3 regions of the Psychrobacillus sp. FSL H8-0483 genome follow, and region 2 is predicted to be linked to each of the others. Evidence: riboswitches for the same ligand, from Rfam matches in the RefSeq annotation. Region 2 holds a riboswitch; each other region holds the start of a gene.
What was found. A riboswitch is a leader RNA that binds a small molecule or an ion and turns the genes downstream of it on or off. The one in region 2 is predicted to bind S-adenosylmethionine.

Region 1 (10,486 bases), 1.3 Mb from region 2:
TTTATCCTGAGTCCAAACAGTATCACCACATATAACTGTAAACCCTCTTGCTTCCATACGTTCGCATGCCAATTTGAACATATCATGCAGTTCCGCCTGTACACCAGATGATATTGCAGTTACTCCTATTGTTGCTCCTTTTTCAAAATGAGGATAATTAATCATATAGAGTCTCCTTACTATGCAAAGTGAATTGTTTTATTTCATTGAAAGCCAACTGCTGGTTTTCTACATGAATATCTTTCATCCCTTGAAAGAATATGTATCTACCCTTCAATATTTCTTCCATATTTTCTTTCATATCTATTATTTGATCCAGATATGCTTGTGCAAATTTTAATCGGTCTTCCATTTCTGTTTTATCTTCCGTTGTATGACCATGACCAGGTACATGAACGGAAATAGAATGCAGAGAAAAAATGTCTTTAGCCTTATTCATCGTTTTAAGATATTCCAGATAACTATCAAATATAAACGGAAATTCCACATCTGATAAATAGTCACCTGAAAGGAATATCCCAGCAGGCTCTATCACTGTAAACAAGCCATCATTTGTGTGCCCTGGTGCTAAATAAAAAGTTAAGGTGCTCTTTCCTAGGATCAATTTTTGTCCATCTTTACTTACAACATAATCCACCTGAGGATACTCCGGCTTATAATTTCTCTGTATATAATAGCGCTGATCAAATGCATGCACTTTATTTATTGCTTCATCTTTCTGTTTATGTTCGTTAAACGCTTGAGAAGCAATTACTATTGCGTCAGGAAATGCCCCCGAACCAATAATATGGTCGAAATCACTATGTGTGTAGATGATATATAGGGCTCTATTTTTTCTAATTTGATTTACATAAGCCTTAATTTCATCCACTTCTTGTGGCAGCCAATTCGGATCGGTCATCACAATTGCCTCATTCAGCTCTATTACAGCGGATGTAGTTTTATATAGAGAGCTTTGAAAAACTCTCATATTCTCTTTGTCATATTGAATCATGTTCTTCCCCCGATTCTTTTGTAGCGAGTAAATTGACGATTGTTATTAGTCTCAAATATGTATAGTGAGGACGAAATTCGCTATTCCAATCCATAAAAAAACACCCCTCATGATGAATACTATTCGTCATAAGGGGTGATATATCCTTTTATTCACCTATGTTCTCGTTTAAAAATGCTAATAAGTCTCTGGTATTTTCTGCTGCTACACCATGTGCTATTGGATAGCTTTTAAATGTAACATTCGCTCCCTGTTCGGTGAAATAGTCTTTACTTGCAACTCCCCATTCAAATGGTAGGATATTATCTAATTCACCATGTGAAATAAATGCATTCAATTGATCAACGGGTTGTCTTACATACTCTTTCTTTACAAAGGCTGGAATATATCCACTTAGTGCAACTATTCCTTTTATTTGTTTACCCATTACAAGAGCTAAAGTTTGAGATAATATTGCTCCTTGGCTAAAACCAAGTAGATACACTTGCTCCCTATCTACTGAATATTCTTCTATTGCCTCTTGGATAAATGTTTGAAGATCTTTGATAACTTGATCAAAAACCGTAGGATGTGGTTTACCAAACCCTTCAATTGTAAAAAATGCATATCCAGGTGGCTGGCTAATTGGCCCACGAATACTAAAAATATGACATTCCTCTTTTAAACTCGATACAAGTCCTACTAAATCATTTTCATTGCTACCCATGCCATGGATTAAAAATAGTGCAGGATATTTTTTATTTTCATCGGTCGTTTGTGGTGCACTATGAATATAAGTAAATGTTGTGTTCATATATATCTTCCCTTCTTTTAAATTCAACTAATCATAGCATTTTGTTCATTTACCTAACTAATCATTTGTCTTACAAACTTTACTGCTGACAAACTTGACCAACTGGCAACCTCTATTGTCGTCTTCGCGGTGGGGTTTGTCGTCTTGGCCTCTTGTTTTGTCGCGTTCATACTTAAGTTTGTCTCGTTAAGTGCATCACTTGTCTCATTTAGGATTATTCTTCCAGCAATAAACCTATTACACTATAAACACATTTGAACTTTTTACATTAAATGGCTTAATGAGACCAATTCACCCGTAATCGAGACTAATACCATAAACCCGCAACCAATTCAAATAAAATCGAGACCATTATCAGATTTCACACAAATGAAAAAGAGCTACCCTACATCGGATAGCCCCATTCATCATTATTCCCACTCATATGGTGTTGCTTGGTATACATAATAGTTCAACCAATTCGAAAATAATAAGTGCGTGTGCGAGCGCCATGAATTCGAAGGTTGCTGTGTCGGATCATTTTGAGGGAAATAGTTAACCGGTAAATCTATTTCTATTCCTTTATTCACATCACGTACATATTCTTCTGCCAGTGTTGTGGCGTCATATTCTAAGTGACCGGTAATCATAATATGCTTCTCATCGTTTGAAATAATGAGGAATACGCCGGCGTCGTCAGAAATCGAAAGGAGATTAAGACGAGGATCAGCTTTAATTTTCTCAAAAGAAACGGATGTATAACGTGAGTGTGGCACATAGAAATGGTCATTAAATCCACGAACTAATTGGACGGTTGGATCAGACAAACGGTGACTAAACACACCAGAACATTTCTTTGGTAATTCAAATTTATCAATACCATAATGATGATATAAAGCAGCTTGTGCTCCCCAACAAATATGTAATACAGAAGTGACATTGGTTTTCGACCAATCCATTATTTCTGTTATTTCATTCCAATAATTTACCTGCTCAAATTCTAATTGCTCTATTGGGGCTCCTGTAATGATCAATCCGTCATACTTTCGATGCTTTATTTGTTCGAAGGTTGTATAAAATGTGTCTAAATGTGTTTTACTCACGTTTTTCGATTCATGAGTGGCAGTGTTCATGAATGTTACATTCACTTGTAACGGTGTATTACCTAGTAACCTTAAAAGTTGTAATTCTGTTTTTTCTTTTTCGGGCATTAAGTTCAAAATGATAATATTAAGCGGACGAATGTCTTGCCCAAAAGCACGGTCCTCATCCATGATAAATATTTTTTCCTCTTTCAGTAATTCAGCAGCTGGTAATCGTTTTGGAATATTAATTGGCATAACATTCTCTCCTTTGATTTAAATAATAAAAAACCTCTTTTCTCAAGGATAAGAAAAGAGGGTAAATGAATCGCACTCAGTTCTTATCTTTCAAGACAAAAAATCTTGTAGGAGGTAGCACCTTTCTGACTAAGTCAGAGGTTGCTGAAGCTTCACAGGGCCATATCCCTCAGCTTCTCTTGATAAGAGTATTAGTTTATGTACTGGTTTATTAATCTAGTAAATATTAGCACACTAAACATAATATTTCAACAATTAAAAATAATCAAAACGAAGAAAAAGAATTCTCTAACAGATATTCTACTAGAAAGGTCTTTCTTTTATCTCTATTATTTTCATGTGTTAATTTCCATTGTTTTAAGTGATAGCTCGCTCTTGTACTTATGAAAGTAGTTCAAAAACAATACCATTTCCACTTGGATCTATTGTAGTAAATGACTGTTCCAGTTCATTCACTTCCACATTATTTTGATTTAACTTCTTTTAAAGCTTCTTTATTCGGAAGTACGAGTGTATATACTTTTAATCCAAGCCATCACGAACGACGCGTGAGCCGTGGTGATGAGTTATCGCTCACCCCGCGGAAAGCTCCGCCTATAGCGAGCGGGAATTCAACTATACTTTATTCCTTATTTATGAAATTAACTCATTTTAATAAAAAATCCCTTTCTATAGAATTTCTCTACTAGAAAGGGATATCGTTTGAAGTTTTCTGCTTTTCCTAATTGACTACAAGTTCTGATAAAAAATATTCCTCAATTTCCTCCCAATTGTTTAGTCGGTTGTATTTCGTTTCCGATATATTATGTGGAGCAGTATACAGAATTCTTTTTCCAGTAAATGTATCTAAATTACTTGGAGTGTCATCAATTAAATAATCAGCTAAAATAATGCTTTTATCACCACAGAAAACAAAATTCTTTTCATTCAGGAAGGGAAAGTGCTTTTTCAGCCACTTGTATTTTGGTGCTAGAGAAGCCGGAAATTCCATTGCAGCTGTAACGATAAAAACATCGTATTGCTCCATCAATTTCCTGATGGTTTCTTGGCTTCCCTCCATCACCTCTAGCTCAAGAAAAAAAGATTCTTGGGCTAAATAACAATTTACCTTGCTTTCAAATCGAGGATCAAGTTCCACGAGTAACTTCCCTTGTAAATGCTGTGGTGTATATTCTGTTTGATATTCAGCGTTAAATAACTGTAAACATTTTGAGCTAAATGCAGAAATCACTTCATCCATATCGATTGCAATTCGTTTCATTCTTCATTCTCCATCCATTGTTCAACTAATGCTTCTAATTGTTGTTCTTGTTCGTTTTTAGTTGTAACTAACTGTTCATATTGTTCCCAATCATTTTCCGATTGTATTTGTTCTGTCAGAAGCTTGATTTCTACCTCTAGTTGCGCGATTTTGTTTTCAAGTGATTCATCTTGCTTTGTTTTATGCTTAACAGGTTTCTCTTTTTTCTTTAGTACTACCTCTTTCACTTCCACTTGTTTTAACTGTAACGCATCCCATTTTGCACGAGCCCATTCGTACGGTCCTTCAAAGGTTGTGAGCTGTCCCTGATCTAACCAAGCTGTTCTCGGGAACAATTTGTTTAAAAAATATCGATCATGTGAAACAGCTAGTATGGTGCCTTGAAAGTCATCTAATGCATCTTCTAAAACTTCACGGGAATCAATATCTAAATGATTGGTTGGCTCATCTAACATCAAAAGGTTAATATCTTGGTGCATGAGCTGCGCGAGACGAAGACGCATTCGTTCTCCTCCACTTAAATCCCCTACCCGTTTAAAAACATCTGGTCCATAAAACATGAACTTTGCTAGAATGTGACGAGCATCACCTTCGAACACATTTACCTCACTTCGAAATACGTCGATTAGTCGAGCTTTAGGATTTGAGATTTCAAAGTGCTGGGACAAAAATCCTACACGAACATTACTTCCTAGTCGTGCAATACCTGCGTCAATTGGTAATTCCCCACGTAATATATTTAAGATTGTCGACTTTCCAGTTCCGTTGCGTCCGACAATAGCGAGACGGTCTTTCCAGTACACATGTAAATTTGCATGTTGCAGTAGCATTTTCTCACCGAATGATTTACCCGCTTCTTCCATAACCACTACCTCTTTGCCACTTCTCGGAGCAGCTTCAAAGGATAAATTCATTTTTTTAGGATCTATTAGAGGCTTTCTTACTTTTTCCATCCGTTCCAGCGCACGTTCCATGTTGCGTGCCTGTCTGTGAAGACCTGGATTAGGTGGAACCGCTTCATTTGCCCATATTCTTAACCGTTTAATGGCTTCTTTCATTTTCTTAATCTTTTTTTGTTGTTCCTCATAGTCTTGAAACTCTCGCATTAGCCTTGCTTCTTTTTCCATCATAAAGTAAGAGTAATTACCATGATAAAGCGAAAGCTCGCCTTCCTCTATGTCCGCCACTTTTGAAATGACTTGATCCAAAAAATAGCGATCATGCGAGATGAGAACTACCGTTCCATCATATGCAATTAAATATTGCTCTAACCATTCCACTGCAAATAAATCTAAATGATTCGTAGGTTCATCTAGCAATAGTAAATCAGGCTTTGTTAACAATAATTTTCCAAGCATTATTTTTGTCTGTTCCCCACCACTTAAATTTGAAAAGGATTGATGAACAAAGTTGGATAATTGAAGTCCTTGTATAACCTTTTCAATTTCAGAATCCATCGAATAACCATTTCGATTTGTAAATTCCTCTTGAATATCTCCGTATAGTTGAAGTAACTTTTCCATGTCATCAGGCTTCGCACTTGCTAATTTATTTTCAAGTACTTGCATTTGAGCTTGTAAAGCTATTAACTCGTCAAATGCACTATTTAATAAATCCAAGCCCGTTACTTCCTCTGAAAAAGTAGGGATTTGTGCTAAATAACCAATTTTAGTACCTTTTTTAAAATAAATGGTTCCTGCATCTGGTTTTTCGATTCCTGCAATAAGCTTAAATAAGGTTGTTTTCCCACTACCGTTTCGTCCAACGACTCCTAATTTATCTCCTGTTTTAATAGATAAAGATAAGTTTTCAAAAATCGTATTTCCTCCGAGCATTTTACTAATTTCTTGTATTGTACATATCATAACGTTCGCTTCCTCTCATCTCTGGTATAGCTGGAAGCATTTTTCTGCATAGAAAAAGACTGCTCATATAAGCAGCCTTCTCCATTAAAAAATGGTTCAGAAAGAATGACTTATCAGCTGTGTTGTTGCTCATTTAGTTGACTAAAAATGGACAGACTAGTCCCGTTGTTAGCAATTTCATGAGTAATCGCACAAGATATGGATAAAAATTCCAATATAAATCCATGTGCACATACAGCCTTTTTCATTCTTTCCTCACCTCCGTTCTAATTGGTAATAATACCTTATCACAATAATTCAAACAATTCAATCGATTTTTTATTTAGATTTTTCGATGGTTGGATCGTTGATAGAATTTCCAGTATCAGGAATTCCTATATCATTTTCCTTATTTACTTCTTCATTTCCTGTGTTAGGTAAATTTTTTTCTTGGTTATCTATTTGAGTTTCAGGGGTGGGAGGCTCATTAGAATTCCTAATAGATCCACATGCAGAGAGAATGAGCAACGATAAAACTATAAGTACGACAACAATTTTTTTCTTCATATCTTCACTCCTCATTTTTCATTAGATTGCTCTTCTTTTTTTAAAATAAACATAAAAAAACTCCAACAATAATTTGTTGGAGTTTTTTTGGAACGATTATTCTTCAATGTCGAAGTAAATTTCGTCTTCATCATTGTATTCAAAGCCATTTTCAAATAAAACAGTTGTTCTTAAGATTAACTTTGTTACTTCATCAGTACCGTCTGGTATCCATCTTTCATCCGGCATGATTTCAAAAGGAATCATTTGCATATCTTTAGAAGCCGCTGCTCCGACTAGTTCAATCGAATGCTTGGATACGATCTTGGAATCTTCCCCATTAATTAGTTTAAAAACTTCTAATTTAATATTATCTATTGATTCGTCGTCGTGTACACCATCAATATATATTGTCCCAGAAAGGTTAATACCGTGTTCAATATATGGATGATCAACTACCGTATCAATTTTTATCGTTTGTACTTCTATGGAAGATTCAAACTTCTTTGCCATTACTCTCAATCCACCTTGTGATTTGTATACTCATATCGATTTTCAACAACTGGTTCATACTTATTATAACGCTTTTTAAATAATGTATAAAAGTGGCTTACAAAAACTTTTAATATTGCATACCCTGGTATTCCTAAAATCACACCTGGAACTCCAAATAGTGCACCTGCAGTAATTAACACAAATATTATGGTAATGGGATGAACATGTAGAGATCTACCCATAATTTGAGGGGAAATAAACTTCCCTTCTACTAATTGTACAACGGTCCAAACTATGGCTAATTTAAATAGCATAAATGGCGAAGAAACTAGCGCAATAATTAAGGCTGGTGTAATCGCAATCACCGGACCTAAATAAGGAACAACACTTGTTACCATAGCAATTACACCAAGTAACATAGCATAATCCATCCCAATAATAGAGAATCCAATAAATATCATAAAACCGATACACATGGATACTAAAATCTGTCCTTGTATGTACGAGCTAATTTGTCTATCAATATTAGTAAACACAGATCGCAAATCTTCTCGCATACGGGGAGGAAATAATTTCATTACATAGTTGGGTAATTTTTCTCCATCCTTTAATAAGTAAAAGACGATAAATGGTACGGTAACAATTGCTAATACAAAACCTGTTAATACACCAACAATAGAAGAAATACCTGTTGCTAATCCTGTAAGTGTACTTTGTAAAAACTGGCCGATTTCTGTTGGTAACTCTTTTAAGATGGAGTTAACATCACTTTCAATTTGCAAATAAAAATCCCGGAAAAAGGATGTTCGTAGGAATCCATCCAACTTATCTAATAACACCATCAAATTGCCTGGTAATTCTTCCACTAACTTCAAAGACTGTGCCTTTAAAAATGGAAATACTAAAAATACAAGCAAGGTTACTAACCCTATTAATGCTAAAAAGATAATTAATATACCCCAAATACGAGGTATTTTAATTCGTTCTAACAAACGTAATAAAGGTCGTAATAAATAGTATGCTATTACTGCTAAAATAATGGGCAATATAACGTTACCTAAAAATACAGTTAAAGGAACGAAAATGAACGAAATTTCATCATATATCATTATGACAAGTCCGATTAACAATAGAAGCACTAATGTAAAAACGGTATTACGTCCACCTAAAAATTTTATGTACCTTGTTGAAAAAAAAGAAGGTTTTTCTGGCTCCACTATTATCAAACTTCCTTTCCTATACTATTATTTTACGAACGAATAAAAAGATTAGCAATTTTAAAGCATTATTATTTTTGTAAAAAGTTAGTTATTGCTGCTTTATTTTTCTCTTTATCTATTTCAATGACTGAACCAGCGTGCGTATAACTTTTGAAGGAATATGTACCCTCAACAGGAATGGTCAATTTCTCCATTTCTAACTTCCCACTTATGCCTGCATCGAGAATACGTTTTACTTTATCTGCTCTCGAATAGTCCGTTTCAATATATCCTTCCGCAGCTCCTAAAAATTTTGGCGTCTTGGATAAGTTTTGTATAGAAAGCAGCTCATCCTTTAAGGCCTCCATGACAACTTGTTGCCTTTCTACCCTTCCAAAATCTCCCTCAGCATCCGAACGAAATCGAGCATAACCTAGTAGTTCTTTACCAGATAAGTTTTGTTGACCCTTTGTCAATGAAACACCAATTTTCTCCGACATATCCTTCTCTACATTAATGGGAATACCTTCTGGTGCAATAATATCAACTAACGATTCGAAACTTTTGAAATCGATTAGAGCATAGTGATGAATTGGTAGATCGAACATCCCATTAATCGTATCAGCTAATAATTGAACTCCACCCAGATAATAGGCTGTATTTAGTTTATATGATTGATACTCAGGAATATCGGCATATATATCCCTCATAAACGATATAATTTTTACATCATTTTCTTTTTTATCCCATGAAACAAGCATCATGGTGTCTGTTCGTGATTTTTCTTCACCCCTAGAATCTACACCGAGAACTAATATATTTTCTCGTTCTCCTTCTTGTAATTGTGCCCCTTCAAATTCTATGGGTAGATCTTTCTCATTGTTGGTCAATTTATATCCAGCAGAGTATTGAATAACGGAATAAGTTCCGCTAATTAAAACGATTAGGACAAGGACTAACACTAGAACTCTCCCTAATCTCAATCTTCTTTTACGTGATCTTCTCGATGGTCTTACTTGTTCCTGATCCATTTTGTAATCTCTCCCTTATAATCTTATAATAACGCATTTTCTCTTAATTGGTTTCAGAATTTTGTACATCTCTTGAAGTAATGGTAAAATACATTTTACTATATTAGGAGGAATGACAATGATAGGTAAAGCGACATTTGCCGGCGGCTGTTTCTGGTGTATGGTAAAGCCTTTCGACTCTTGGGATGGCATACATAAAATAACTTCAGGCTATATGGGTGGACATTTAGAAAACCCAACATATGAAGACGTAAAAAAAGGAGATTCTGGACATCTGGAAGTAGTAGAAATTCAATTTGACCCTACTATATTTTCTTATGAACAGCTTCTCGAAATTTTTTGGCAGCAAATTGATCCAACCGACGCAGGTGGTCAATTTCAAGACCGCGGAGAAAGCTACCGCTCAGCAATATTTGCGCATTCAGAAGAACAACGTAAGCAAGCGGAACAATCTAAAGAACAATTAGCTGCTAGTGGAAAGTTCTCTAAGCCAATTGTCACTGAAATTAGAGAAGCGAAAACGTTTTACGAAGCAGAAGATTACCATCAAGACTTTTATAAGAAGAGCCCAACTCATTATAAAGAGGACCGAGAACAATCCGGTCGCGATGAATTCATCGAAAAACACTGGAATTAGGTGAGAGGCAAAATTATTTAGCTAGCTCATTGTTGCTAGCTCTTTTTTTATTTGCGTTGTTATTCTTTTTGATACGTTATTTGGATATAATTTGCGGTAGAAAACACGCAAGATCAGCCGAAAAGGCTTGTCGGTTCGCTCGCGGAAGGCAAGCGGATTCTACCTAATAAAAACCATGTAGTTTAACAGCGCCTTCTTATTATTTTTTTGCCTTAAAAATATTATTGACTATTCAAAATAAAATAATTCATAAAAAACTTGTTTTATTATGTATTCAAAATACCAAGATCCACTAGTTTCGTGCTATAATAAGACCATTGTGAATTTTAGGAGGTACTAGCATGATTGCAGTAAGTAATGTAAGTCT
Region 2 (10,486 bases):
ACATTTTCAATAAGAGTAATCTAATTGAGAATCGATTTCACTATGAACACAGTGTTAACAGAAAAAATCCATGAAGAAATTTGTCTTCATGGATCTTCCTTTATTATTTTAGCCTCGGTAAGCTTGCGCATCAATTTTTGCAACCATTTGAATACTCTTCTCGTAATCTTTTTGTCGACGCTTTTCAACTTTTAAGCGTAATGCTTGGCTGTTTCGTAATTCGTCGTACCCAAATCCATGTACTCCTCTGAATGCGTGGTCCATTTGTTCTGTGTAAGGTAACTCCTCTGAATTGATAATGAATCAGTCCTTTCGATTTTTAACACTTACACTATAGTACATACCCATGTCATTCCATTATAAACATTTATTTTTCTTTTGAAAATTTATCAACAATAATCGCAAGTGCACTATAAACTCCTAAATAGGTAAAATTCGTAATTGAAAAATATATCCATATAAAAAAGCAAGCATTTTTCAATGCTTGCTTTCCCTCTATCTATAATATTAGTTAACTGGTACTACAGAACCGTTCCACTCAGTAATAATAAAATCTTGAATTTCTTTCGAGTGTAATGCGTCAACTAAAGCTTTGATTTCTTTTTTGTCTTTATCTTCAGCTCGTACAGCAACAATATTTACATATGGTGATTCTTTATCTTCTAATGCGATTGATTCTTCTAATGGGTTGATTCCAGCGTCAATTGCGAAATTAGAGTTAATAAGAACTGCATCGCCTTCTTCATTTTCATAAAGCTGAACAAGTAATGCTGGTTCATAGTTGGCATCAAATTTTAGATTTTTCTTATTTTCTACAACGTCTTTTACTTCAGCTGCTGTTTTATCTATACCCTCCGCAAGTTTAATTAATCCTTTAGCTTCTAATAAAGATAAAACACGCCCATGGTCAGCAACAGAGTTACTCATAATAATTGTAGCCCCTTCAGGTAACTCTTCTAATGACTTGTATTTTTTCGAGTAAACACCGATTGGCTCAATGTGAATTCCACCTGCATTTACAAAATCATACCCATTGTCTTTAATTTGGCCCTCTAAATAAGGAATATGTTGAAAAAAGTTAGCATCTAGGTCTCCAGATTCCAAATCTTTGTTTGGTAATACATAGTCTTGGTAAGTTTCAATTTTAAGTTCAATGCCTTGCTCTTCTAAAATAGGTTTTACTTGTTCTAATATTTCTGCGTGTGGAACGTTAGAAGCTCCAACTACTAATTCGCCGCTTTCTTCATTTCCACAAGCTGCAAGAGTTAATGCACTTACTGATAATAATGCCCCAGCTAAAAACTTTTTCATTTTCATTCTCTCCTTTATATTTCCCCAATTTATATTTGATCGAGTAAACTCGCAAACACCTATTAACGCTTGTCTATTTTGGATGTAATCGCATCGCCAATCCATTGAATAATAAATACAATAATTAAAATTAGTATGGTTGCGACTAATGTAACGTCTTCTCTACTTCTTTGAAACCCATCTAGGAAAGCCAAAGTTCCCAAACCACCAGCACCTATAATTCCTGCCATCGCAGTGTATCCAACAAGTGAAACACAAGTAACTGTTATCCCAGACACTAATGCTGGCATTGATTCTGGCAATAAAACCTTCCATATAATCGTAGACGTTTTAGCCCCCATTGATTTTGCGGCTTCTAAAACGCCTTTATCAATTTCCCTTAAAGCTATTAACACCATACGTGCATAAAATGGTGCTGCCCCTATGACAAGTGCAGGAAATGCTGCATTCGGACCACGCATTGTTCCCACCAACAACTTCGTTAATGGTATAAGTAAAATGATTAATATAATAAAAGGGATAGAGCGGAATATATTTACAATTGCTCCTGTTAACCAGTTTGCCATTTTATTCGCCCATGCTTGATGTGGACTTGTTAAAAATAATAGCAATCCAAGTGCGAGACCAAAGACAGCTGTTAAGATTGTTGATACTCCGGTCATATAAAGTGTTTCAAGTGCTGCTTCCCACATCCTAGGCCAATCAACATTCGGAAAAAGCGTATTAATCATTGTTGATCACCTCTGTACTTACTTTCTGTTCATGAATAAATCGAATCGCTTCATCGACTGCTAAAGCATCTCCATCTATTTGGAGAATTAGCGTGCCAAACGCACCGCTTTTTGTGTGCGAAATATTCCCTTGCACAATATTGACTTCTAGTTCGAATTGTTTGATCAGCCTAGAAAGTATTGGCTGCTCTGTTTGCTCTCCCACAAAAGTGAGTTTGATTAACTTGCCATTTGGATATAAATCCACTAGGTTTTGTATCGTTTGAATTGTTTGTGTAGATTCCGAAACTTGGGTAACAAATCTTTTCGTTATTGGTTGTTGTGGGTTTTGGAAAACTTCTAACACGTCGCCCTCTTCCACAACATGCCCACCTTCCATTACTGCCACTCGATTACAAATCTTTTGAATGACTTGCATTTCGTGCGTGATCAATACAATCGTTAAGCCTAGCTTCTCATTAATGCTGACTAACAGATCCAAAATAGCATCCGTTGTTTCAGGATCAAGTGCAGAGGTTGCCTCATCACAGAGTAATACTTCCGGACGGTTTGCTAATGCACGGGCAATCCCTACTCGTTGTTTTTGTCCACCTGACAATTGGGAAGGATAATAATCTCCTCTTCCTTCCAGTCCAACAAGCTCGATCAATTCCTTCACTCGAGCTGTTCTCTGTTCTTTTGGGACACCTGCAATTTCTAGTGGAAATGCAATATTTTCAGCAACTGTTCTAGACCATAAAAGGTTAAAATGCTGGAAAATCATACTTACTTTCTGTCTTACTTGGCGAAGCATATCTTCTGAAATGGAAGTAATTTCTTTATCATTTACGATTATTTGGCCCGAAGTCGGTTTCTCTAGGCCATTAAGCAATCGGATTAATGTACTTTTACCAGCACCACTATATCCAATAATCCCAAAGATTTCGCCATGCTTAATGTCAAGATTTACATCATCAACAGCAACAATCGTCCCTTGCTTCGTATTAAACTTTTTGGAAACATCTTTTAAACTAATCATGCAAATCTAACCACCTTTCATTAAAAAACCCCTTCTGCAAAAGAGCAGAAGGGGTGTAGGTTATCAATTTAAATAACACTCATCCATTCTCTCATTTCCCAAAGCATTCGCTTTGCGTGACTTGGCACCATTTCATTTACATGACGGTTGCCGGGCTTCGTAGGGCACTTCCCTCCACCTCTCTTAATAAGAGTGACACTATTAAATTTTAGTACAAATCGTATATTATCATACGACTACTTGGTCGTCAATACTTTTTATTGTTTCTAACAAATAAGGTACAGATTGAAAAGCGTATATTTTTCTATAAATAATCCCATTCTTCGCTATAAGAAGACATGGTACACTTTCAATTTCATATTCTTGAGCTAGGTTACCTAGAAAGTTTATATTGGCTTGACCTAATGGATACGAAACCATTTCATTTATGACATGCAGCATTTTACTTGCTACCTGGCAAGTACCGCACATAGGTGTATAAATATATAGTAAAGAAAGCTGAGATTTTTTTTTATATTGCTCCCATTGTTCTCGCGTCCATTCATTCACAAAGCATCATCCTAAAGTAAAAATTCTTTTTTCACTTTAATATTAACACTTTTCAATATGGAAGCCAAAACTTTAAAAGGGGTATTAGCGACTTCGCAATACATTGGATTCGTGTATAAATGAATTGCTTCAGGATATTCTTTTCTTACAATCGAACGAATTTGCTCACCTGATTTATCTGAGTCCAAAAAAGCATAAATTGGTAAACCTACATAGGGATTCAGAATCTCCTCTAGCTTTACATTAGAAATAGTTCCATTTGTACAAATGATTTCTGGGGATTCATCCAGAAGTGTTAAAAGATGTAGCTTATCTGATCTGCCTTCGACGAGAATTACTTTTTCACTAAATACATTAGCCATTTAGCTTCTCTCCCTACTACTGTCTTTCAATCATTATATGAAAAAAACGCCGACAATTAACCGGCGTTTTCATTATTACTATGAAATTAATTCTTCGTATTTTTCTGAAGATAATAATGCATCCACTTCAGTTACATCAGTTGGCTCTACTACTATCATCCATGCATTTTCATATGGAGACTCGTTTACAAATTCAGGGCTATCTTCTAATTCGCTATTAACTTCCACAACTTTCCCACTAATAGGTGCATAAAGTTCTGAAACAGTTTTTACAGATTCTACACTTCCAAAAGGATCTCCTGCTTTAATCTCGTCTCCCACTTGTGGAAGCTCTACAAACACGATATCTCCTAGTTCTGATTGTGCAAAATGAGTAATACCGATGCGAACGTTCTCGCCTTCTGTTTTTACCCATTCATGCTCTGCTGAATACTTTAAATCTTTAGGTGCGCTCATAAATATACCCCTCTCAAAATTGTTATACATCCACTTATTATAGTCACATATTTTATTAGGAAAAACAAGTAGTATTAAGGCGTCAGACGTCTGATTTCTAAAGGTTCAGCTTAGACTATCTTGAAAACTCTTGTCTAGGAAGGCAACCTAAGTTCGCGACATCCATTTCGCAACGGTTGCAAATCTTTTTCTACGACGAGCAAATGAAATGGCGCAGGAGCAACGCCTTTGACCGCGACGAGCTTTGCGCAGGAGCAACGCTTTTGACTGCGACGAGCTTTGCGCAGGAGCAACGAAGAATGCGAGCGTTTATCAACAGTCTGAAAGGTGCTTTATTTGCTTATCCAACTATTCGTAAAATGCTCTTCCTTAAAACCGAACGTAAGCTGTTTTCCATCAAAAACAAGTGGACGTTTAATAAGCATTCCATCTGTTGCAAGAAGTGCCAGTTGCTCTTCTTCCGACATGGTAGGAAGCTTGTCCTTTAATTGAAGCTCACGGTATTTCATACCACTTGTATTAAAAAATGTCTTTAAATCGCCATTACTTGTATCAAGCATTTCCTTTAAAAGTTCTTTAGAAGGAGGATCTTCTACTATATGGTGATAAACAAACTCTACTCCACTGTCTCTTAACAATTTACTAGCCATATTACATGTACTACACTTTGGATATCCAAAAAATTGAATTGTCATAAAATCTCACCTTTTTTCCTTTATCATAGCACACAACCACTGCCAAAAGCAGTGGTTGTCTGCGACGAGCTTGCGCAGGAGCACATGGTCTTCTGCGACGAGCTTTGCGTAGGAGCACACGAGTTCCTGCACGAGTTGGGAGCTCTGTTGCTGTTTTAAAAGATGAATGCTATCTATTTTTTCTATCTTTAGAGTCTTTTCCTACACCTGTTTTTTGTATACTTTTTATTAAAACTACTAATTTTTGTAGGCAATTGATTGTAGTGAAAGACGGCGACTCCAGCGGGAATAGCGTGCGCTGAAGGCCCCGCAGGAGCGAACAAAGGAACGAAGGCTAAGAACGCCACCTCGTGTGGCAACGCCTTCGTGACCAACATCGTGTTGGCCTGAGGAGACTGAAGCCATGCCCGCGGAAAGCGTCCGTCTGGAACGGAAATCAATACATTGGAAAAGGGACCATCTCTCAGTCACGATATGACTTTAGGGACAGCCCCATCTTAAAACAAAAAGCCGATTCATATAGAATCGGCTCTTCTAGATTAAACGATGTATTTTTCAGCGTCGATTAGATTAACAGATGCTTCACGCTTTTTCTGAATCAAGTTATAAGGTGTATTGCGTGTTAGTTTACGAAGAGCAGAAAGCATGATGCGTAAATTATCGCCATCCGCAGATGCAATTAACGTTTCTTTTGCTGCTTTTTCGATGTCATCAAAAGCTTCTTGGCAGAAAATTTGTGTATAAAGAAGTTTTTGGTTTGCTTTTTCTTCACCACTACGGCCAATTGCTTTTTCTGTACGAAGAACGGCAGATTCCATTGCGAATAAGTTGTTGGCGATGTTTGCAATATTCACAAGTACTTCTTGTTCTGCTTCTAATTTCGTACCAAAACGTTGTGCAGCAAGGCCAGCAGCTAAAATACCAATCTTCTTCGCATTCGCTACTAATACTTTCTCTTGAGCTAATGCCTCGTCTCCAACTTCCTCTGGCATCATCATTAATAGCTCTTCTTGTAAGCTTTGCGCTTTTTGAAGCAGTGGTAATTCACCCTTCAATGCTTTTTTCAAGAACGTACCCGGCACGATTAGACGGTTAATTTCGTTTGTTCCTTCGAAAATACGGTTAATACGTGAGTCACGATAAATACGCTCTACTTCGTATTCTTGCATGAAGCCATATCCACCATGTAACTGTACAGCTTCATCTGCAATATAGTCTAACACTTCCGAACCAACAACTTTATTAATAGAACATTCAATTGCATATTCCGCGATAGAAGCTGCAATTGCTTTTCCGTCCTTTTGTTCTTCTTCACTTAATTGGCCCATGCGGTCTTCAAAATATCCAACAGTACGATAGATTAAGCTTTCTGTCGCATATAATTTAGATGCCATAGTAGCTAATTTTTGCTTAGTTAAATTAAATGAAGAAATAGGTGTTTTAAATTGTTGACGTTGATTGGAGTATGAAATCGCTAATTCTAATGCACGCTTAGCACCACCTACAGTACCTACTCCTAATTTGTACCGACCAATATTTAAAATGTTAAAGGCGATTATGTGTCCACGACCGATTTCACCTAGTAAATTTTCTACTGGAACTTCTGCATCTTGTAGAATTAGCGTACGAGTAGAAGATGATTTGATTCCCATTTTCTTCTCTTCTGCTCCAACGGAAACACCAGGAAATTCACGTTCCACGATAAATGCCGTGAATTTATCTCCATCTACTTTTGCGTACACTACAAATACATCTGCAAAACCTGCGTTTGTGATCCATTGCTTTTCACCGTTTAAAATGTAGTGCGTGCCTTCTGGATTTAATTTTGCAATCGTTTTTGCTCCAAGTGCATCAGAACCTGAACCTGGCTCCGTTAATGCATATGCAGAGATTTTGTCTCCAGAAGCGGAGTTTGGTAAGTACTTTTGTTTTTGTTCTTCGTTTCCAAAAAGAACAATTGGTAAAGTACCAATTCCAACATGTGCTCCGTGTGTAATAGAGAAACCACCAGCTACGGATAATTTTTCTGCAATTAATGCAGAAGAAATTTTGTCTAAACCTAAACCACCGTATGCTTCTGGAATATCAGCTGCAAGTAAACCAAGGTCTCCAGCAGATTTTAATAAACGTACGGAGTGTTCAAACTCATGATGTTCTAAGTTTTCAACAACAGGTAATACTTCGTTTATCACGTAGTCTTCTGTTGTTTTTGCTATCATTATTTGCTCATCCGTGAAGTCCTCTGGTGTGAATACACGGTTTGCATCAATATCCTCTACTAAAAAGCTTCCACCTTTAACTACATCTTGAACTTTTGTCATATCCCTTATCCCCCTATGTGATAGTTATTCTGTTTGTCTTATAAAAGCTCAAATACGCCGGCTGCCCCCATGCCGCCTCCGATACACATTGTTACTACCCCAAACTGCTTACCTTGACGCTTCAGCTCGCTCATCATTTTTAATGTTAAAATAGTTCCCGTTGCTCCAAGCGGGTGTCCTAGAGCGATTGCACCACCATTAACATTTACTTTATCGATGTCGATTCCTAAATGACGAACTACTTGAATCGATTGAGAAGCAAATGCCTCGTTAATTTCCCAAATATCGATATCCTCTATCGATAATCCTGCAAGTTTCAATGCTTTTGGTACCGCTACGATTGGTCCAATACCCATTAGGTCTGGTGCCACACCGCCAACTGCGAATGAACGGAATTTAGCCATTGGTTTTAATCCCTGAGTTTCAGCTACTTCACGGTCCATCACAAGTACTGCTCCTGCTCCGTCTGAGGTTTGCGAAGAGTTTCCTGCTGTGACAGATCCACGAACGTTAAATGCAGGACGTAATTTTGCAAGTGTTTCAACTGTCGTACCAACACGAACGCCCTCATCCATTTCAAATAAAAACTTTTTCTCTTGAGCTTTGTTATTTCCATCTACAAAATGCTTCACTACTTCAACAGGAACAATATGGTCATTGAACTTTCCAGCGGCAATTGCAGCTGCGGCAAGTTCATGTGAACGAACGGCAAAAGCATCTTGATCTGCACGACTTACACCATATTTATTCGCCACCTGCTCTGCTGTATGACCCATTCCCATATAATATTGTGGTGCCGTTTGAGCAAGATGCGCATTTGGTCGAATTGTATTTCCCATCATTGGGATCATACTCATTGATTCCACACCACCTGCAATAATTGCTTCGGAATGTCCAAGCATAATACGCTCTGCTGCATAGGCAATTGATTGCAGACCTGATGAACAAAAACGGTTTACTGTAATAGCTGGTGTACTATCTGGAAGACCTGCTAATGCACCGATAATACGAGCAACGTTCATCCCTTGCTCTGCTTCTGGCATTGCACATCCTAAAATTAAGTCATCTATCGGGCCATCATATCCACCGGCTCTTTTTAAAGTTTCTCTTACAACCAAAGCCCCAAAATCATCTGGGCGAACAGTTGCTAAAGATCCTTTCTTCGCTTTACCAACTGGTGTTCTAGCACCTGCTACGATTACTGCTTCACGCATGAGTTCTCCTCCTTTTACCTAACACATGTTTAGTTGCGCAATGGCTTACCTTTCACTAACATGTGCTGCATTCTTGCTTGTGATTTTGGTTCTGCAACTAAACTTAAGAAAGCTTCACGCTCTAAATTAAGTAAATATTGCTCATCTACTAGCGTGCCATATGGAACTTCCCCACCTGCAATAACATATGCAAGTTTTTTCGCGATTTTCAGATCATGCTCACTAATGTATCCAGATAAGAACATACCTTCCGCTCCTAAAAGTAACGTCGCATAACCAGGTGATCCTGTGACAGGAACTTTTTCACGAATAGGAGCTTTATATCCAGCTTCTACAAGTGCTAACGCAGCTTGTTTTGCATCATAAATTAAATGGTCTGGATTTACACTAATGCCGTCCGCAAAGGTTAAAAAGTTAGTTTCACGTGCTTCTTCTCCAGAAGTCGATACATTCGCCATTGCAATCGTTTCAAATACTTTATTTGCAACATATTGATAGTCCACTTGGACACCGTTTGGAAGACCTTTTAAGTGTTTCATATAAAGCTCTTTATTTCCCCCACCGCCAGGAATCAGACCAACTCCTGCTTCTACAAGGCCCATATAAGTCTCCGAAGATGCTTGAATGTGAGCTGCTGGTAAAGTAGCCTCCGCTCCTCCGCCAAGTGTCATTCCGAATGGAGCAACTACAACTGGTTTTGCAGAATATTTAATTTTCATCATCGCATTTTGGAATTGGCGAATCACAAAGTCTAATTCAAAAATGTTATCGTCTTGCGCTTCCATTAAAATCATTCCAAGGTTAGCTCCTACACTAAAGTTTTTTCCTTGGTTTCCAATCACAAGCCCTTTAAAGTTCTTTTCCACTTCGTCTACTGCAAAGTTAATCATTTGCACAATGTCTATGCCAATTGCGTTTGATTTGGAGTGAAATTCTAATAAAGCAATCCCGTCACCTAAATCTATTAAACTTGCACCAGAATTTGCCTTGATGACACCATGTTTTTTCTTATATCTTTTCAAGTCTATTACTTTTTCATTTACTGGAACGGTTTTGTAGTCATCTCCGTCAAAGAAATAGAGATCTCCATTTTCTTCTTTATAGAAGCATTCAAAACCTTTATCTAGCAAAGATTGAACGAAGGTTGGTATTTCATGACCTTCTGCTTTCATTTTTTCCACGGAATCTTTTACACCTATTGCATCCCAAATTTCAAACGGGCCTTGCTCCCACCCAAATCCCCATTTCATTGCTTGGTCGATGGATACGATATCGTCTGCAATTTCTCCGTGAAGCTCTGCTGAGTATCGAAGCGTTGGGTTTAAAATATTCCATAAAAGCTCTCCAGTTCGGTCTTTTGCATATGTTAACGTTCTCACTTTTGCAGCTAGACCTTTTTGTTGCTTCGCCATTTCTATGGAAGGTGTTTTAAGTTTTTTCACTGGCTCGTATACAAGTGTTTCTATGTTCAATTCTTTAATTTCTTTTCCTTCCTTTAAGAAAAAACCTTGACCTGTTTTTGCACCAAGCCATTTATTTTCAAGCATTTTTTGCATAAATCCAGGTACTTCAAATACTTTTTGCTCTTCACCAGTTGTTTGGTCATATACATTTTTCGCAACATGTGCAAATGTATCTAAACCCACAACATCTAGCGTTCGGAACGTAGCGGATTTTGGACGTCCGATTAGTGGACCAGTGACAGAATCTACTTCTCCAACTGAATATCCTCTTGCTTGCATTTCGCGAAGTGTTACAAGTAAGCCATATGTGCCAATTCGGTTTGCAATAAAGTTTGGAGTATCTTTTGCAAGTACAACCCCTTTGCC
Region 3 (10,486 bases), 990 kb from region 2:
AACAGATTGCGAAAAAAACATTCGATCGAATTTTGATTGTTATTAAAGATTATCAAGATAAAGGTCAATTAATTGAAATGCCTTCTGCAAGTATGGCTAGACTAGCCACCACCAGTATTCTTGGTTACTTAATTTCTCGTTACATCTTATTCCCAGATAGTCAATGGGATGATGAATTGGAGACAGAGCGTACCGTCCAGTTTATCCTACATGGAATAGGGAAAAGATAATAAAAACACATGATAAAAATTGGTGCACATCCTTATCTTGTGAGCACACCATCGCATCATGAGTAAAAAGAACATTCTATATCAAAATTGGAAGATTTAAATGAATTGAGGAAGAAATACAAGGATACGTTACCAACATAACGATAAAAAGGGGCTGTCTAATAAGCCCATAAATTGAAGCAGGTGTAGAAAAACGAGTCTTTTTCTACACCTGTTTTTTGTATCCTTTTTATTAAAATTACTATTTTTTGTAGGCAATTGATTGTAGTGAAAGACGGCGACTCCAGCGGGAATAGCAGATGTTTTCTGCACCGAAAGCGAAGCGGCAGGTGCATGCGCTGAAGGCCCCGCAGGAGCGAACAAAGGAACGAAGGCTAAGAACGCGCCACCTCGTGTGGCAACGCCTTCGTGACCAACATCGTGTTGGCCTGAGGAGACTGAAGCCATGCCCGCGGAAAGCGTCCGTCTTGGAACGGAAATCAATACATTGGAAAAGGGAACATCTCTCAGTCACTATATGACTTTAGGGACAGCCCCTTTTTTGATCGTAGATATACAAAAAGAAATCCACCTGCACTTAAAAGTCGTAATACAGAGCTAATGTCCATCGCTATTTCCATACTTAAGTGGTCCAATAGCCAAATACCTATTTGTGGAGCGATGAATGCAACAAAAGCAAGCAATACATTATAGGTCGTAATACAATACGTTCGTGATTGTTCCGGTGATTGCTCCAATAATAAATTAAATAATATCAATACAGTACCCGACAAGAAAAATCCAGATATCGTTTGGATAAATGTTAAATAATATAAGTTTGTAGATAACACAGTTAAAAAAGGTGTTGTAGCCATTCCAACTGCCGCCCATATAAAAACAAGCATATTGGACTTTTTATCCGCCCACTTCTTCCATAAAGGAAACGTTAAAAACTGCATAAGCAGACTACCAACCGAAAACATACTAATCCAAAAGATTGTTGCCCCTGCTACCCGTACATTATAAATATTGAATAACCCCCATGCCATTTGCCACGCAAAATTAAAAAATAACGCAGCAGCTAAAAACCAAACATAGTTGGCATCTTTAAAAATGCTCCAGTCCATGGATTTTTTTTTCACTAGTTTATTCTCTACTGGCACGACATCCTCTTCATGCTTCAATAAGAATAAAACCTCTAATAATCCAAAACCAAAAGCTATTGCAAAAAGAATTTGATACGCAGTAACGTTTTCAGAGGCATCTTTCATTAAGATACCAATAAGTAATGTCGATACAAGCCCAACCATCGTTAGTAGACGATTTCGATCACTGAAGAATTGCCCTCTTCTAGATTCACTGACCATTCCACTAATTAAAGTTTGCCATCCAATAGTGGCTACCGTGTTCGGAACACTAATGAATGCAATAATACCTAAAAATGCCCAAGCTTGTAGCGAAGGTGAGGGTAAATAAACTACGATCACAATCAACAAAAACATGAGTCGAGCAAGTAAAACAGACATCGCAACTAGTTTCTTTTGCGCTTCCGCCCGATTTAGTAGTATAGCTGCTGGTATTGTCATTAACAAAGCAATCAAAGGAGGTAATGAACTAATTAACCCCACTTGATAATTGGTTGCGCCTAATATTGTAATCGCGAAAATTGGAAAAAAATTATTCGAAAAGTTAAGTGCAATAGTAGATGCCATGCCATGGTAAATACTAACCTTTTCATTATACGTTCTCATTCTGTCAGCCCATTCAATAAATAATAGTGTATATGCTAGAATTATATACTTGCACGCACAGAAAACAAGTACTTCGAGACACAAAATTTATTATATTTGGTTGAATCGTTTTTTAGCATAAACATACGTAACTGCAAGTGCTGAAACTAGTACCATTCCTTTAATAATATCAAAAGCATAATACGGCAAGTTTAAAATGGTTAATCCATTTAGTAAGATACCAATAACAGCTGCTCCAAAAAATGTGCCAATAGCGTTTGGTTTTCCAGCTCCCAATACGGAATATCCTACAAAGACAGCTGCTACGGCTTCCATTAAAAGCGGTGCACCCGCGTCAATTTGACCAGAACCAACACGTGCAGTAAATAATATACCTGCCATAGAAGCAAAAATACCCGAAATCACGTATGCCGCACATTTCACTTTTCGGATATTCACTCCTGACAAGGTTGCGGCTTCCGCGTTTCCTCCTGTCATATATAGCACACGTCCCCAACGAGTATGGTGGAGTACAACATAAGCGAGCAACACCATTACAAGCATAATCCATACCGGAACTGGTAATCCAAGCATTCTTCCTTGACCAATCCACAGGAATGCATCCGACAATTGACCTGGGGCAGTTCCACCGGCAGTAAGAGGCATATTATTATAAATCGAATAGCCTTCTGTGTACGTGCGATGAAAACCTGCAACAATATACATCATACTTAACGTTGCGAGTAGATCAGGAATTCCTATTACGACGATCAGAAAACTGTTGAGCAATCCGACTAACGCGCCAATTAATATTGGTAAAATTAACACAAGCCAAAGTGGCATTTCATACCATACCATTAGAGAAGCTGTTATGACCGTAGATAGAGACATGGTTGAACCTACAGATAAATCAAAACCCCCTACTACTAGTGTAAAAGTCACACCTAACGCTAAGAGAGTAACGATAGAAATGGAACGTAATATATCTGTAAAATTTCCATATGTAAAAAAAACATTACTGATGGAGCTAAAATATAAAATAATTATAAATAATAAAACGATGGCCCCGTATTTAAAAATAAATTGAATACCTTGCTCTTGTAAATTATTCTTCTTTTCCCCCGCTTGCATACAGCAAAATCCTTTCTTGGGTCGCATCTGCACGTGAAAACTCCTTCACGAATTGACCATTATACATAACTAAAATACGATCCGAAATACCGATTACTTCTTGTATCTCGCTAGAAAAGTATAGGCAACCTTTCCCGTCCTCTGCTAGGTCACGAATTAGCTTAAAAATGTCCTTTTTTGCACCGATATCAACACCTTTGGTCGGTTCATCAAATAAATAGACTTTGGAATTACGTGACATCCATTTTCCAATAACTACTTTTTGTTGATTTCCCCCACTTAAATGGACAAGCGGTGTTTCTGTGTGATCTGTTTTAATTTGTAGTCGATTAATGATATCCTTTGCAAAACTTTTTTCAGCTCTTTTATTCATAAATAATAGGCCTGAAAATTTTTTTAAGTTCGGAAAAGAAGTATTCGTTTGTAAAGACTCATGCACAAAAAGGCCTTCTTTTCTGCGTTCCTCTGGAATAAGTGCCATGCCGGCACGTATTGCATCCTCGGGATGTTTTACGTTTAGGTTTTTACCTGAAAGCATTACACTACCCTTTTTTTGTGGACTTGAACCAAACAACACTTTGGCCAGCTCCGTTTTCCCTGCACCAACGAGTCCTACAATACCAACAATTTCTCCTTCTGAAACAGTAAACGAAAGATCCTTTAATTTTTGACCATCTGATAATCCTTTTACCTCGAGTATTGTTTCTCCTAATGTATAATTTCGCGTTACCTGCTCCTGATCAAAAGAAGCACCAAGCATTGCTTCTATAATAATTTCTGGTTCTGCATCTAGTGTATGAAAAGTTTCCACTAGCCTTCCATCACGCATTACGGTAATTCGGTCACTTATTTCAAACACTTCTGGAAGTCGATGTGAAATAAATATACAACTAACACCTTGCGTTTTTAGTTTGTTAATTACTGAAAAAAGCTTATCTGATTCATGAAGTGACAAAGGAGCAGTTGGTTCGTCGAAAATGATTATTTTTGCTGAGCTAACAAGGGCTCTTGCAATTAATACTAATTGTTTTTCAGCTAAAGTAAGTTTAAATGCTGGTTGTTGTACTGCAATGTTTTCTACTTGCAGTTGCTTCAGTGCATGGCTCGCCTCTTTGTACAACTTCGAGGTTGAGATGAACAAACGGTTGCTAGTAGCAATTGTATCTAGCATAATATTTTCAGCAACGGATAATTCAGGAACAATTGCTGTATCCACTTCTTGATAAACGCAATAAATCCCTTGGTCTTTTGCCGCTTTTGGTGATCGGAGTCGAACATTTTCACCGTCTATCCAAATCTCCCCTTCGTCTTGTTCGTACACGCCTGATAAAATTTTTATAAGCGTACTTTTACCCGCACCATTTACACCGAGCAATGCATGCACTTCGCCTTTTGCTAGATGAAATTCTGCGCTTTCTAGTGCTACCACATTTCCAAATGATTTACGTATTGAATTCATTGAAAGAAAAGGATTTGCCATAAATACACTCCTTTCTAAAAAAGAAACTGTCCACTTTTAAGGACAGCTGCAATTAGTTGAGGTTATTGATTTTCTAACTCTTTCAATGCATCTGTGTAACCTTGTTCGCTGGCACCCCAGCCTTCGATAAACTCATGTAAGTCATTTGTTGTCACCGTTTCTGCTGGAAGTTTTTCTGCGTCAACAAAAACTGGTTCTAGGACAACTCTTTCCTCTGGAGTCTCTCCATTTATTTTTTGATATAAATAGCGAACTTGAATACGCCCTATATCCATTGGATCTACAGCAGCTGAAGCTGCCCATGGACTATTTTCTTTTTGAATCATTTGTAAATCTTCATCGCTCATATCAATACTATAAACTTTTATATCCGTTCTACCTGCTTGTTCAATCGCACGAACTGCACCTTTTGCAAATTCATCCCAAGCCGCCCAAACAGCTGTAATTTCCCCCTTATTTGGGTATTGTTTTAAAATTGCTTCCATTTGCGCTTGAGTGTCTAGTGCTGTATTTTGTGTAGCTGCACCGAAAGTTGCGATTTCCTTAATTCCTTGATTTTCTTTTAAAAATTGCTCATACGCAATTTGTCTTCTTTCCATTGGAGCAAAACCTGCTACCCATATTTTTACTATGTTAGCTTCTCCATTTGCATCAATTGCTAATTTTTCTAAAGTCATTTCAGCCATCTTTTGATCGCCTTGCTCTAATACTGTTATCCCTTCCACTTCCACGCCTGCATCAAAAGCTACTACTGGTATTCCTTTATCAACAGCATTTTGTACTCCTTGGTTAAGCGCTTCTTTTGTTCCGTGATCAATTAATATTCCATCCATACCTTGGTTTACTGCTGCATCAAGGTTGGAAGCCATTTTAGCTAGATCCCCTTCAGAAGTAAACACCGTGACAGTTCCACCAAATTTCTCCACTTGTTCTTTTACACCTTCAATGTACTGAGCCGAGAAAGTACCGAGGTTTTGTTGCATAACTAATGCAATTTTCTTACCTGCTAATGGATTATCGGAAACCTCCGATTTAGTGGAAGCAGGTGCTTCTTCCTTTGTTTCTCCTTTTGGTTGACATCCTGTTAATAAGACACCAATTATTAATAGTACCGATAAGATCCAATGTATTTTTGTTTTCATGATCTTTCTCCTTTTTCTGTTCCCAATAAAGCGGGAATATTTTTATTGTATTCCGGGTAGATGATTCCTTTTTCGGTAATGATTGCTGTAATGTATTTGCCAGGTGTGACATCAAATGCAGGATTAAATACTTTTGTATTTAATGGGGCTACTTGCTTTCCTGCAACATGTGTTATTTCATCTGATGGACGTTCTTCAATCGGTATTTCTTTTCCATTTTCAATAGTTAAATCAAAAGTGGAAGACGGTGCAGCCACATAAAACGGAATTTGATATGCAGCCGCTAATAATGCCAGGTTAAGAGTTCCAATTTTATTAGCAGTATCACCGTTTGCAACTATTCGGTCTGCTCCAACAATAATTGCTTCAATTCCTTTTGCACCGATTGTATGTGCGGCCATACTGTCTGTTATCAGCGTAACGTCAACACCTGATTGCTGAAGTTCCCAAACAGTCAGTCGTGAACCTTGAAACACTGGTCTAGTTTCACAAGCGAATACTTCAAACCGTTTTCCTCGTTCGCTTCCAAGATGGAAAGGGGCTAACGCAGTTCCATATTTTGCAGTTGCAATAGATCCTGCATTGCATATAGTCATAACTTTCGTCTGATTTTCAAGTAAGGAGAGGGCAAATTCACCAATATTTCTGCATGATGCTTCGTCTTCCTTATGAATGACGATAGCTTCCTCTAACAACAGTTCCTTCGCTTCTTGAATAGTTGCAGCATCTTTAGCTACTCTTTGCAAACGATCTAACGCCCAAACTAAATTGACGGCTGTTGGTCTTGATTCCCCTAAATACAAGGCATCCTTTTCCAAATGCTGATAGAACTCTTCTAATGTATTTGTTTCGTAATGCTGAGCAGCTCTAGCTAAGCCATATGCAGCTGTAATACCAATAGCAGGAGCCCCTCGTACTTTTAAAGTAACAATTGCATCGTACACATCTTCTATTGTTTCTAGTGTTAAATAGTCCACTTCAAGAGGTAATTTCTGCTGATTTATAATTCTAAGTTTCTTATTGGTCCACTCTATCGATAACGGAATACTCATTTGTGTAACTCCTCCAGTAATGCAATTACTGCATGAATAGATTTAATTTCATTGCGTTTTAATATGAGTGCTTCCCCTATTAGTAAAGCCTGTTTTTTGAAAAGGATTCGTTTTTCGTCATCTGCAATCCCATCCAAATCCTTCACATGTGCTAACCCGATTGTACGCCGAATTAATTCACAACCAGCAAAACCTAGTGTATCGGTGAAAATTTTATCCAATACGTACTCTTCAAATCCCTCAGTATCTTTATAGGATTCAATACCTTTTGATTTCCATAGTGTAGAAAAGTTGGATGAAAACACTTCCCACGTTTGTTCGATATGATCGAGAATCACAATTCGCTCTTCCGCTTCTCTTGTAATGGATTGCACCATCATATTTGCTAAAAATAATCCAACATCGAATCCCATAGGTCCATAAAAAGCAAACTCTGGGTCTATCACTTTCGTTTCTGTTTCGCTAGCAAAGATACTTCCTGTATGCAAATCTCCATGAAGTAATGCTTCCGCTTCCGTCAAGAAACTTTTTTTCAATTTCGCGACTTCCAGTTTTAATGGCCCATTATTCCAAATAGCTTCCACTTCTTCTCTCAACGAAAGTTCATAGTCATTTGTATCGTGATCAAAAAATGGATCCGTGAAAATAAGATCTTCTGTAATTTTACATAGCTCTGGATTAGAAAACTCAGACACTAGTCGTTTTTTTTCAAACGGGTGTAATGCAAGATCAGATGTATGGAAAAGGGTTTGAGCAAGATACTCCCCAATATCCTTTGATAGCTTCGGATAAGATTCATAATGAATTAATCCTTCGCGTGCAATTTTTAAATGGGATAAATCCTCCATAACCGTAATTGCAAGTTCCTCGTCGCTCGCGTATACAGTCGGAACCAATCCAGTCGCAAATTCACCGTGTTTTTTTAATGCATTAGCTTCAATTACGGCACGTTTTAACGTTAGTGGCCAGCTTTCTCCAATCACTTTTGCATATGGTAAAGCCTGTTTGATAATGAGACTTTTCTCTCCATTACATTCCTTTATGTGAAACACATAATTTAGGTTACCATCACCAATTTCGCGACAATTTAATTCCGCTTCCTTTGGAAAGAAATTCAGTTCTTTCGCATATAAAATTGCACGCTCTTCTGTTAATGATTCATATTGTTTTTTTGTAGTTATCATCATTCTTCTCTACCTTTCATTTACAAAATAAAAAGCCTCTTTCAAAAGAAAGAGGCGTAGAATAAGAGACTTCTCGCCTCTTATCTTTCAGAAAGTTACCTTTCTGATGGAATTAGCACCGTGCCTTACGAGAATATACATCTCGGCGCGAAAAGCGCCCCGTTTCACAACGGTATTACGGTCGGTTGCTGGGCTTCATCGGGCCATTACCCTCTGCCTGCTCTTGATAAGAGTGCTATTACTTACAAATTTATGCTATTTGAAATGAATCCTAGCATATTAGAAAAAGAGTTGTCAATAATTTATTTCAATAAAAAAAACATTCTAAAAATTATATTGACAATCTTTCTGTTGCATGAAATAATCATTATTAATTTGACAAAACTAATCTCAATTGAATAAATTTTTCTTATTTAGAGCAGGTGGAGGGACGAGCCCTATGATACCCGGCAACCGGTCTAGTTACTAGACACGGTGCTAATTCTTGCAGTCCATTGACTGGGAAATAAGAAGTCGTTAAACCTTTAACCTCTTCTTTTTTGAAGAGGTTTTTTATTTCGAGAAAAGCGAAAGGCGCCAGCTTATCCGCAACTGCGACGAGCTTAGCAAAAGCCCTTGCGCCAAGGTGAAGTTGATTTTATCTAAAAGGATTGTGATGAATAATGAGTAGTGTAACCTCTCTTTATCAGGTGTACGGTAAGCCCGGATCTTTTGAAAAAAAAGCAGAGGGTATCGCACTTGGTTTAACAGTTGGATCCTGGACGGACTTACCATTACTTGAACAGGAACAATTAAAACAGCATAAAGGAAATGTTGTTTCGATTACAGAATTTGAATATGTTCACCATCCGCTGAAACCAGACCAAATCAAAGCGGAAATAAAAATAGAATATCCTAGTGCTAATTTCTCGGCAGATTTACCAGCCATTTTAACAACTGTTTTTGGCAAACTATCGCTCGATGGTGAAGTGAAGCTTTTAGATTTAGAATTTTCTCCAGAGCTTTTGACTAACTTTCCAGGACCAAGATTCGGTATTGATAGTATCCGTGAGCTACTAGGGGTATATGGTCGCCCCCTCATCATGAGTATATTCAAAGGAGTAATTGGTCGAGATATTAATTACTTAGCAGAACAACTTCGACACCAAGCGCTCGGAGGAGTTGATCTCGTAAAAGATGATGAAATTCTTTTTGACAATCCGCTTACTCCTTTTGAGAAACGTGTCACAACTGCTCAAGAAGTATTGCATCAAGTGTATGAAGAAACCGGACACCGAACGCTCTATGCCGTTAACTTATCTGGACGAACATCCGGATTAAAAGCAAAAGCACAAAAAGCAAAAGAACTTGGAGCAGATGCTCTTTTATTTAACGTCCATGCATATGGCCTTGATGTACTTCAAGAACTAGTGGAAGACCCGAATATCCAATTACCGTTTATGGCTCATCCCGCTTATAGCGGTGCGTTCACATCTTCCCCATTTTACGGGGTTGCTACTCCACTACTACTTGGAAAATTAACACGTTATGCAGGAGCAGATTTTTCATTATTCCCTTCACCTTATGGAAGCGTTGCACTAGAAAAAACAGCAGCACTCTCGCTTGGTGAAGAATTGACGAAAGTAAGTGCAATAAAACGAAGCTTTCCAGTACCTTCTGCAGGTATTCATCCTGGCTTAGTTCCGCTATTAATCGAGGACTATGGAATCGATAGCATTATTAATGCTGGTGGAGGCGTACATGGCCATCCTGCAGGTGCTACTGGTGGAGGACTCGCTTTTAGGCAAGCTGTATCGGCTGTGCTTGACGGAATTCCTCTTTCAGAAGCTGCAAAACAATATAGTGAATTAAAAAAAGCAATGGAACTGTGGGGGTAAGCATTATGAGCAAGCTAGTCATCTTTTGTGATTTTGATGGCACTATTACAAATCAAGACAATATTATCTCTATCATGAAAAAATTCGCTCCTCCCGAATACTTGCCGATCAAAGAGAATATTTTAGGACAAAAGCAATCTATCCGTGAAGGTGTAGCAGAAATGTTTGCTCTGTTACCCGCTTCTTTAAAGGATCAAATCGTTTCCTATTTGTTAGAGCAAGCACAGATTCGCGAAGGATTTGCTGAATTTGTTTCATATACGAGAAAACACAACCTACCACTATATATCGTTAGTGGTGGTATTGATTTCTTTGTAGAACCGATGCTTAAAGAGTTCGGTCCATTTTCGGATGTTTATTGTAATGCATCCAATTTTTCAGGAGAGACAATACAAATCGAGTTTCCACATGGATGTGATGAACAATGTACCAGCCAAGGCTGCGGGTGCTGTAAGCCCTCCATCATTCGCCAACTCCAAGATAATGATGCGGTAAGTGTTGTAATTGGAGACTCGATAACAGATTTAGAAGCTGCCAAAATGGCAGATCTCGTTATAGCAAGAGACTATCTCATTACTAAGTGTGAGGAATTGAATATCCCTTATGAACCTTTCGAAAATTTCCGAGATGTCATGAATATTATTGACGCAAAGTTAGGTGTAGAAATATGACCACACTCCA

Region 1: linked by a shared signal. The riboswitch ahead of metA (homoserine O-succinyltransferase) and the one ahead of MHB48_RS14815 (methionine ABC transporter ATP-binding protein) in region 2 are both predicted to bind S-adenosylmethionine.
Region 3: linked by a shared signal. The riboswitch ahead of mtnW (2,3-diketo-5-methylthiopentyl-1-phosphate enolase) and the one ahead of MHB48_RS14815 (methionine ABC transporter ATP-binding protein) in region 2 are both predicted to bind S-adenosylmethionine.

Annotation. Positions count from the first base shown of each region.
Region 1 is NZ_CP152052.1:1,791,475-1,801,960, reverse strand. It holds gene MHB48_RS08470 (S66 peptidase family protein) at 1-165, opposite strand, end outside; gene MHB48_RS08465 (MBL fold metallo-hydrolase) at 158-994, opposite strand; gene MHB48_RS08460 (alpha/beta hydrolase) at 1,143-1,787, opposite strand; gene metA (homoserine O-succinyltransferase) at 2,198-3,106, opposite strand; SAM riboswitch class I at 3,187-3,295, opposite strand; gene MHB48_RS08450 (5'-3'-deoxyribonucleotidase) at 3,828-4,367, opposite strand; gene abc-f (ABC-F type ribosomal protection protein) at 4,364-6,232, opposite strand; gene MHB48_RS08440 (RAxF-45 family protein) at 6,346-6,480, opposite strand; gene MHB48_RS08435 (hypothetical protein) at 6,551-6,778, opposite strand; gene MHB48_RS08430 (sporulation protein) at 6,875-7,270, opposite strand; gene MHB48_RS08425 (AI-2E family transporter) at 7,276-8,469, opposite strand; gene MHB48_RS08420 (LCP family protein) at 8,541-9,482, opposite strand; gene msrA (peptide-methionine (S)-S-oxide reductase MsrA) at 9,601-10,119, shown strand; gene MHB48_RS08410 (ATP-binding cassette domain-containing protein) at 10,461-10,486, shown strand, end outside.
Region 2 is NZ_CP152052.1:3,066,335-3,076,820, forward strand. It holds gene MHB48_RS14805 (MetQ/NlpA family ABC transporter substrate-binding protein) at 508-1,311, opposite strand; gene MHB48_RS14810 (methionine ABC transporter permease) at 1,374-2,042, opposite strand; gene MHB48_RS14815 (methionine ABC transporter ATP-binding protein) at 2,035-3,060, opposite strand; SAM riboswitch class I at 3,149-3,253, opposite strand; gene MHB48_RS14820 (thioredoxin family protein) at 3,289-3,609, opposite strand; gene MHB48_RS14825 (hypothetical protein) at 3,621-3,971, opposite strand; gene gcvH (glycine cleavage system protein GcvH) at 4,050-4,427, opposite strand; gene MHB48_RS14835 (arsenate reductase family protein) at 4,760-5,122, opposite strand; gene MHB48_RS14840 (acyl-CoA dehydrogenase family protein) at 5,662-7,443, opposite strand; gene MHB48_RS14845 (acetyl-CoA C-acetyltransferase) at 7,482-8,657, opposite strand; gene MHB48_RS14850 (3-hydroxyacyl-CoA dehydrogenase/enoyl-CoA hydratase family protein) at 8,687-10,486, opposite strand, start outside.
Region 3 is NZ_CP152052.1:4,060,804-4,071,289, forward strand. It holds gene MHB48_RS19985 (TetR/AcrR family transcriptional regulator) at 1-230, shown strand, start outside; gene MHB48_RS19990 (MFS transporter) at 737-1,960, opposite strand; gene MHB48_RS19995 (ABC transporter permease) at 2,051-3,070, opposite strand; gene MHB48_RS20000 (sugar ABC transporter ATP-binding protein) at 3,045-4,550, opposite strand; gene MHB48_RS20005 (sugar ABC transporter substrate-binding protein) at 4,613-5,692, opposite strand; gene mtnA (S-methyl-5-thioribose-1-phosphate isomerase) at 5,689-6,744, opposite strand; gene mtnK (S-methyl-5-thioribose kinase) at 6,741-7,931, opposite strand; SAM riboswitch class I at 8,006-8,161, opposite strand; SAM riboswitch class I at 8,335-8,440, shown strand; gene mtnW (2,3-diketo-5-methylthiopentyl-1-phosphate enolase) at 8,591-9,805, shown strand; gene MHB48_RS20025 (2-hydroxy-3-keto-5-methylthiopentenyl-1-phosphate phosphatase) at 9,811-10,476, shown strand; gene MHB48_RS20030 (methylthioribulose 1-phosphate dehydratase) at 10,473-10,486, shown strand, end outside.